2 regions of the Pseudoalteromonas sp. SWXJ133 genome follow, and region 2 is predicted to be linked to the other one. Evidence: predicted binding sites of a transcription regulator. Region 2 holds the regulator's gene; the other holds the start of a gene.
What was found. Region 2 encodes ArgR, which controls arginine synthesis, uptake and breakdown. Its sites were predicted from a motif close to ANTGAATANNTATTCANT; they were not measured.
Positions count from the first base shown of each region.

Region 1 (4,740 bases), on a different contig from region 2:
AGTTTTGCATATTCGCTCGGTAGAAGCTGCAGGTAGACACAATGTGCCACTTAGGGTGCTTTCTAGTTTTAATCCTGATGAAGGCACATTAATAAGTTTTGAGGAGAACGATATGCCAAGCAAGGTGGTATCGGGGATTGCGTTTAATCGTGACGAATGTTTAATTAAAGTAGATGGTGTGCCAAGCGGTACGCAATATCTTTCAAAAATATTGAAACTTTTTGCTGATAATGGCATCGAAATAGATATGATTAATCAAGTTAATCATATCTTTGAAAAAATAGACTATGCTTTTACTGTGCACTCGAATGATTATCTGCAAGCACTTGAATTATTGAGCGAAGATCAAGCTCAACTCAGTGCTCAAAATATAAGCGGATTACCAACAGTCGCTAAAGTTTCTGCTGTTGGAATGGGTATGAAATCGCATTCTGGTGTAGCAAGTTTATTTTTTGATGCATTAGCGCAGGAAAATATTAATGTGGTTTTAGTCTCGACTTCTGAGATTAAAATTTCAGTTTTAATAGATGAAAAGTACCTAGAGTTGGCAGTTCGTGCATTACACAAAGCATTTTTAACAGAAAATGGATAGATTGAGAGTTTTTACTTACTTTTCAGTCTAATTTTCATTAGTATGTTTAAGCGGAATCTTATAATTTTTATTGGAACATGGGAGCAAGAGAATGCTAATACTAACTCGTAGAGTAGGTGAAACCCTAATGATTGGTGACGAAGTAACAGTTACTGTTCTAGGTGTTAAAGGAAATCAAGTTCGAATCGGTGTTAATGCACCAAAAGACGTATCAGTGCATCGTGAAGAGATTTACATGCGCATACAAGCTGAAAAGTCGAACCCTAATCCGGGCAATGCTTAATCAACACGTATACGTAGTTGAGTAATTAGCTCAACTAGACTAAAAGCCACTCACTGAGTGGCTTTTTTGTTTATAAAAGCGAGTATTTCAGGGGTTAGTATTTGTTTTGAAATGTACTGCATTCCGCTTTTATTTTTAATAATAATACCTTGCTGAGTATCTATTACTTCGCTTATGTTTTGCCAAGTTAGCTCAAAACTTTTGTAATGATTAGCCGACTTAATGCCTTCTTCATCAAAGGTAAGTGTTACCTCAGAGCCTGACGCTCTGCTGAGCATTTGTCTGGTTACCCACCAAGGTCTGCGATAGTAAAAAGCGACGCACTCTAGTACACCTAGCATGATCATAAACGATCCTAAGTAATGATCGTTTAAAACATAAATGCCAAATAAACCAAGCGCAACGAGGAGTACAAGTAAAAAGTACTTAGGTTTGGCGCGCTTACTGTAGGGGAGTGACTCGTCAAAGCACTCGTAAAAGTAAGGTTTATCTAGTGTGTAGGTTGTTGTAAATGCCATATTGCCTTGCTTTAAATATCGTTTTTTTTATTTTAACAAGCTAACCGCTAAATGAGCAGCTTTATAGTCAGTGATTTTATTACAGACACAAAAAAACGGCCCTAAGGCCGTTTTTTAGCGTTACAAGAAGAATTAACAGTTAGTTTCTTCAGCGTTTACGCCTTCTTTAACATTTTCACATGCATCTTCTACTTTGTTTTGCACGTCAGTTACTGCTTCGTCAATACGTTCGCCTGCGTCTTCTGCATGATTGTCTTCACAACCCATGATGAAGAAACTTGCGAATAGACCGATTAGTGCTGCTTTTACAGTTGTTGAATTCATAATGTAATTCCTTGTAAGTATTAATTAAATTTTAGTGTTTGTTAGTTGAATGCTTTATCTACCTGGGTGATTTACCACGTAGTGCACCTGAAACTAATGAAATCACTAAAAGTACTAAAAAGATAAAAAATATAATTTTTGCTATACCAGCTGCGGCACCTGCGATGCCACCAAAACCTAACACTGCAGCGATTAAAGCAATAACTAAAAATGTAATTGTCCAGCGTAACATTGTTTTCTCCTTGGTTATCAAATTTGCTCACAATAACTAATGCCAGTTATATGCCAAAGTTTATTTTTGTTTTATATCAGCTAGTTATGGTTTTTAACTGTGTTTTTAGTTATTAGTTAGTTAGTAATTTTTACGCTTTATTATGTAAGTTATTCACACTGTTACAAGTTACCGGTAAATATTCACTAAAAATAATATTTTTGGTAAGACCAATTAACAATTGATGTGTGTTTTTGTACTTATTATAAAATTTGGTGGTTATTTTTATTAAGTTGAATAGTTAATTAACAACTTCCATATAACTATTAGCTATAGTCGTTATTTTCTGTATGTATTGTAGGGCGCATGATTGCTGAGTTATGGCATGTAAAATTGTTGAGTGTTATGTTGTTTATAGTTTAATTGGTTTTACCAATTTACAAGATGTAGACAAAGCGACTAGTTTTGTTATTATCCAGTGAATAAATATTTAATTAAATCGATTTTTTATTTTCGATATGGGTTTCAAGGGGGAGAAAAATGGATATAGGTGCTCTACTCACAACGGCTGGTAGCTTAATGCTAACTGGTATGGTTGGGGTGTTTGTATTTCTGTCGATATTAATTGGTGCAGTAACGCTTATGTCTAATTTGGTGACGCGCTATAGCGAACCAGAGGCATCACCAGCTAAATCACCGTCTTTTAAATCTCAAGGTGTGCCTAATGAGCACATCGCTGCTATTAGTGCTGCCATTGCTCAGTACAAATCAAATAATAAATAAGGGGCACACACATGGCTAAATTAAAATTAACAGAATTGGTATTACGCGATGCGCACCAATCATTGCTCGCAACACGTATGCGCCTAGACGATATGCTACCTATTGCTAGCAAGCTAGATGATGCAGGTTATTGGTCTATTGAATCGTGGGGCGGTGCTACATTTGATTCGTGTATTCGTTATTTAGGCGAAGATCCTTGGGAGCGTATTCGTGCGCTTAAAAAAGCGATGCCTAATACTAAACAGCAAATGCTATTACGCGGTCAAAACCTATTAGGCTACCGCCATTACGCTGATGATGTAGTTGAAAAGTTTGTAGAACGCGCACATAAAAATGGCGTTGACGTATTTCGTATTTTCGATGCAATGAACGATGTACGTAACCTAGAAACAGCGATTAAAGCGGCTATAAAAGTAGGCGCACATGCTCAAGGTACTATTTCGTACACGGTAAGTCCTGTTCATACGCTTGATATGTGGCTGACTCTTGCTAAGCAATTAGAAGATTTAGGCTGTCACTCAATTTGTATTAAAGATATGGCGGGTTTATTAAAGCCGTACGATGCTGAAAAACTAATTAAAGCACTTAAGGAAACCGTGTCGGTTCCTATTGCTATGCAGTGCCACGCTACAACTGGTTTAAGTACTGCGACTTATCAAAAAGCGATTGATGCAGGCATTGATATGCTTGATACCGCTATTTCATCTATGAGTATGACTTACGGACACACAGCAACTGAAACTATTGTATCGATAGTTGAAGGAACTGAGCGCGATACTGACCTTGATTTAAATCATCTAGAAGAAATTGCTGCTTACTTTAGAGATGCACGTAAAAAATATGCGGCATTTGAAGGTAGCTTAAAAGGGGTTGATGGTCGTATTTTACTAGCTCAAGTACCTGGTGGCATGCTTACAAACATGGAAAACCAACTTAAAGAGCAAGGCGCGGCAGATAAGCTTAATGAAGTTTTGCTTGAGATCCCACGGGTACGTGAAGATCTTGGTTTTTTACCTTTAGTAACACCTACGTCGCAAATTGTAGGCACTCAAGCAGTACTTAACGTGCTAACCGGTGAGCGTTATAAAACAATTACTAAAGAAACTGCTGGCGTATTAAAAGGTGAATATGGCTTAACACCAGCACCAATGAATAAAGAGCTACAAGAGCGTGTGCTTGATGGAGCAGAGGTTATTACTTGTCGCCCTGCAGATAACATTGCACCAGAGCTTGCAACGCTTGAAGCTGAATTATTAAAAGAAGCACAAGAGCAAGGTTTAACACTTGCTGATGAGCAAATTGATGACGTACTAACTTATGCATTATTTCCGCAGGTTGGTTTGAAATTTATTAAAAATCGTAATAACCCTGATGCATTTGAGCCTATTCCTACCGTTGAAGATAAGAGCAATAAGGCAGCACCAAAATCAGGATCAAATAATAACAGCGTTAAAGCTGAGCAATACAGCGTAAAAGTAGATGGTAAAGTTTACGACGTAGTAGTGGCGCAAGGTGGTGAGCTAAAAGAAGTAACATTAAAAGACTCTGAGCACATTCCTCAGTCTGCTTCAGTTGCATCAGGTGAAACACTTAACGCACCTTTAGCCGGTAATATTTTTAAGATTAAGGTAAAAGCTGGGCAAGTTGTTAACGAAGGTGATGTAGTGATTATTATGGAAGCCATGAAAATGGAAACCGAAATACGCGCAATGCATACCGGAACTATTGCCGAAGTGTTGGTTGGTGAAGGCGATGCCGTAACTACCGGCGACGCTATGATTGCATTAGCTTAGGAGCAAATAGAGGATGGACGGTATTTTAAACCTCTGGAATGCGACCGGCATTGCTAACTTTACAATCCCATCGTTAATTATGATTGCGGTAGGGTGTTTATTACTGTTTTTAGCGATAGCTAAAGGCTTTGAACCACTATTATTATTACCAATTGGTTTTGGTGCAATTTTAACAAATGTACCAGTGGCAGGTTTGTCAGACCCAGGTGGGCTTTTGTATTACGTTTATTACGTGG
Region 1 is NZ_JADYXJ010000025.1:36,210-40,949, reverse strand. It holds gene I6F40_RS16210 (aspartate kinase) at 1-592, shown strand, start outside; gene csrA (carbon storage regulator CsrA) at 684-875, shown strand; gene I6F40_RS16200 (YcxB family protein) at 926-1,393, opposite strand; gene I6F40_RS16195 (hypothetical protein) at 1,526-1,717, opposite strand; gene I6F40_RS16190 (DUF1328 domain-containing protein) at 1,776-1,949, opposite strand; gene I6F40_RS16185 (OadG family protein) at 2,469-2,711, shown strand; gene oadA (sodium-extruding oxaloacetate decarboxylase subunit alpha) at 2,723-4,504, shown strand; gene I6F40_RS16175 (sodium ion-translocating decarboxylase subunit beta) at 4,518-4,740, shown strand, end outside.
Region 1: a site for ArgR is predicted at 2,406-2,423, ahead of I6F40_RS16185 (OadG family protein). Genes of this name have one in related genera too.

Region 2 (4,740 bases):
AGGCCTTGCTGCCATTATTACTGAGCAAGACCAAACTACTCTCGATGCACTAAACCTATATGGTATGCATTTAGGTACTGCGTTTCAGCTAGTAGATGATGTACTCGATTACAATGCAGATGCTGAGCAGTTGGGTAAAAACATTGGTGATGATTTAGCTGAAGGCAAACCAACGCTTCCACTTATTTATGCTATGCAACATGGTAGCGAGCAGCAAACGCAGCTTATTCGTGATGCAATAGAGCACAGTAATGGTATGGAGCATTTAGAAGACATTCTATCGGCACTAAAGCAAACTAATGCGCTTGAATTTACAATGCAAAAAGCAGAGCTTGAAGCTGACAAAGCTATTGCGTGTTTAGACTTTTTAGCTGAGTCTGACTATAAGCAAGCACTCATAAGCCTTGCTCGTATTGCGGTTGACCGCGACCACTAGTTTTAACTAGTTACACAGTGTGAAATTAATTCTGAGCAATAAAAAAGCCTGCAAATGCAGGCTTTTTTGTTATTCTACTTTGGCTATTACGCCATGAAATCAACACCTTCTTTGATGTCTTTTTTCAGTGTTTCAAGCATGTCATTTTTTGCTTTTGTTTCAAATGCGCTTAGTTCGCCGTAAGAAAGAATTTCTTCTACGCCGTTTTTACCTAAACGTACTGGATGTGCAAAGTACTCTGCATCGCCATTTTCAACAGCAACGTAAGCGTAATCTACAACTTCTTCACCCTGTAGGCCTTTAACTAAAGACATACAAAAACGAGCTGCAGCAGCACCCATAGATAGCGTAGCTGAACCACCGCCTGCTTTAGCATTTACAACTTCAGTACCCGCATTTTGGATACGTGGAGTAAGTGCAGCAACTTCTTCATCAGTGAAAGAAACACCTTCAACTTGAGAAAGTAGAGGAAGAATAGTTGTGCCTGAGTGACCACCAATTACTGGTACTTTCACAGTTGCTACGTCTACGCCTTTAAGTTCAGCAACAAATGCTTCTGAACGAATAACGTCAAGCGTAGTAATACCGAATACGCGTTTAGCGTCGTAAGTACCTGCTTTTTTGAATACTTCAGCAACGATTGGAACTGTGCCATTTACTGGGTTAGTAATAATACCTACTAACGCTTTAGGACAGCTAGCAACAATGCCTTCTGCTAAAGTTTTGATGATGCCAGCATTTACATTAAATAAATCAGCACGATCCATACCTGGTTTACGTGGCATACCCGCTGGGATAAGAACGATGTCAGAGCCTTCAAGCGCTTTGTTTAATTCGTCTGCGCCAAAGCCTGCTACTTTAACATCTGTTGGGATGTGAGAAAGGTCAACCGCAACACCTGGTACTACTGGTGCAACATCATAAAGTGATAATTCAGAGCCAGCTGGTAAGCCTGTTTTTAATAATAAAGACAACGCTTGGCCGATACCGCCTGCAGCACCTAATACAGCAACTTTCATTGGAATTCTCCGTAATTTGAGGTAGGAAACATTTGTGGCTCTTAAGATAATGAAATTAGCGACTAAAAACAAATTTATCCTGTCTATTTCAAGTATATTTTCGACCATAGTCGTAAACTTTTGTGATTTAACGCATCAAACTGGCAAGTTAACTAAACAACTGCTGCATAATTATTCATTTTTGTGTAGAATTTGCGGCATAAATAACAAAAACGAATAAAGACTATGCAACCACAAGATAAACAAGAAGCACTGGTAAAAGCATTTAAATCACTATTAAAAGAAGAAAATTTTGGCTCTCAAGGCGAAATAGTTGATGCATTAAAAGATCAAGGCTTTGACAATATAAGCCAAAGTAAAGTATCGCGCATGCTAAGTAAATTTGGTGCTGTACGCACACGTAACGCCAAACAAGAAATGGTTTACTGCTTACCAGCTGAAATGGGTGTACCTACGGCTAAAAGCCCATTACGCCAATTAGTAATCGACATTATGCACAACGAAATGATGATCATTATTCGTACCAGTCCTGGTGCAGCACAATTAATAGCACGATTATTAGATTCATTAGGTAAAGCAGATGGCGTACTAGGCACAATTGCAGGCGACGATACTATTTTTATCGCCCCAGCTAAAATATCTGAAATAGACGTAACACTTGAACGTGTTCGCATTTTATTTGATACGGTTTAATAACTAAATTAGTAAACTAAATCTGTTTTAAAAACCCGACTGAAGGTGCAAAAAAAGCAGAACCCATATCGGCTTGAGTAAAATCAAGCCAGTGGTCGTAACAATCTCCTTCCCCTAAACGACTATTAAGTACTTTTTCAAATGCGGTGCCCGTACAAGCGCATGTAATTGATAACATTCCCTGCTCATACACATCGCCATAAGGCATGCTCTGATTTAATAGTAGCGGTTGCCCGTCTTCGTCTTTTAGCTCACTTCGCGAAGCATGGCTGGTTTCGATCGCGGGGGTAATTAGTGTGTTATCAAGGCGCGTACGCCCCATTATTTGTTCTTGCTCACTCAATGATAAGTGCTGCCACATAGTTAAGTCATGCTTATAACGTTGTACATGAATATAACTCCCCTGATCTTCAAAATTACCAGGGTTACTAATTAAAGCCGTAGCGCGTTTTTTTCTTCCATGCGCGGTGTCGCCACCATAAATAAAACCATTAAAATCACGACCATCTAAAAAGCGAAAGTTACGAATTTGCTCTACCAGCTCAACATCGGGGGCAAATAGTTTTAAAATTTGCAGCGCAAATAAATGGTTAACGTCTTCACGGTCAGAGCGAATTTGCACAAATAAATCGCACGGTTGTACGCTCATTTGGTGATCGCTGTGGTTTATATTAGGAAAGCTCTGTAATTCACTAGGAATGAACTCTGGGAGAATATGCGGCCAATACTGGGCGCCAATAGCAACCATACAAGAGAGCATTGATTCTGAAAATTGATCGCTAAACTCTTCTTCAATAGCGCTTACTTGTTTTAACTTTGCGCGAAGTGATTCATCTTGACCATCAAACACATTAAAAAATAAGTGCAAACCGTGTAAGTTTGCTTCAGCACAAATCCCTGATTGCGCTTGCGCCATTGTTATTCCTTAATTTTACAGATAAAAACACAGCGAATAACAAATTAATTACGATTCGAAAAAATTCACCGTGTGAGGTTTTATTTTTATTATAACCTGCTCATCATTTTCAAATGACTGGCCATATTGTGCAGCAACTTCAATTTCTTGTTCATCAATAACAACCGAATAAACATACGCAGAACCAATAAAGCGACGACTTATGATTGTAGCTCGCTTGCTGAACTTGTCACTCTGGTTATCTACCACTAATTCTATTTGATGAGGGCGCACATATATAAGCCCTACGCTTACGCTATGCTTATTTTCAACATAGGACTCGACTAAACCAAATGGTGTTCTGTATTCAGTTGCTGTTAACACTTCTGCGTTCAAGTATATGCCTTGACCCAGAAATTCTGCAACCTCCTTTGAACATGGCGCTGCAAAAAGCTGCTCAGGCGTGCCTTGTTGCTCAATTTTACCGCGATGCATAATGGCAAGTGTATCTGAAAAGGCAAACGCCTCTTCTTTTGAGTGTGTAACAAATACAGCAGATACTTGAGTTGCCTTAATAATTCGACGTATATCGGCAATTAATTCAAAGCGTACTTGTGTGTCGATATTTGAAAAAGGTTCATCAAGTAGCAATAAACTAGGCTTATAAGCTAATGCACGAGCAATAGCTACGCGTTGTTGTTGACCACCCGATAACTGATGCGGGAACCTGTCAGCACAGCCAATTAAATGTACCAGCTTAAGCATTTCATCAACGCGTTGCTGCTTTTGAGCTTTACTCATTTTACTAAGCCCGAATGCGATATTATTTGCTACCGTTAAATGCGGAAACAATGCATAATCTTGAAACATCATGCCGATGTTACGGTGCTCAGGCGAGACAAACGATTGCTCATCACTCACTAATTTACCGTCTATAAAAATAGACCCTTGCTTAGCTTCAATTAAACCTGCAATCGCTTTTAACGTGGTCGTTTTGCCGCACCCACTCGCTCCGAGTAGACAAACAATTTCATCTTTACCCACTGTTAAATCTAAATCGTGAATAACCTTTGTACCGTTATAGTGATAGCTCACGCCTTGTAAAATTAAACTACTCATTTAACTACGCTGCTCCATAGAACGATTAATAAAATACAAAGGAATAAACCCAACAATAACAATAAATAATGCCGATATAGAAGCAAGCTCTAACTGCTCGTCACTCACATACTGAAATACATGAGTAGCTAAGCTTTCAAAATTAAACGGTCTGAGCAATAGCGCAGCTGGCAGTTCTTTCATACACTCAATAAATACCAATAACGCAGCAGTAAGTAATCCTCTTCGCAGTAAAGGTAGGTGCACTAAACGCAGCGTTTGCCCTTGGCTTTTACCCATTGATTGGCTTGCCATATCAAGTGATGGGCTAATACGTAAAAAACTCGACTCAATTGCTCCGTGTGCAATGGCGTAAAACCTAACAATATAAGCAATAATAATAGTAAGAATACTACCTGTAAGCAGCAAGCCAATATCTAAATTATACGGCTCGAGCGCTGTGTTGATGGTGTTCTCTAACAATGTAAGAGGTAACAAAACCGCAATAGCGAGTACTGTGCCAGGCAACGCATAGCCTGTGCTTGCTAAACGCCCGGGAATAAGCGGATACGTTTGCTTTGCCACACGCTGATAAAAAA
Region 2 is NZ_JADYXJ010000002.1:114,504-119,243, forward strand. It holds gene ispB (octaprenyl diphosphate synthase) at 1-436, shown strand, start outside; gene mdh (malate dehydrogenase) at 523-1,455, opposite strand; gene argR (transcriptional regulator ArgR) at 1,681-2,148, shown strand; gene I6F40_RS02065 (Dyp-type peroxidase) at 2,165-3,064, opposite strand; gene I6F40_RS02070 (ABC transporter ATP-binding protein) at 3,113-4,162, opposite strand; gene I6F40_RS02075 (ABC transporter permease) at 4,163-4,740, opposite strand, start outside.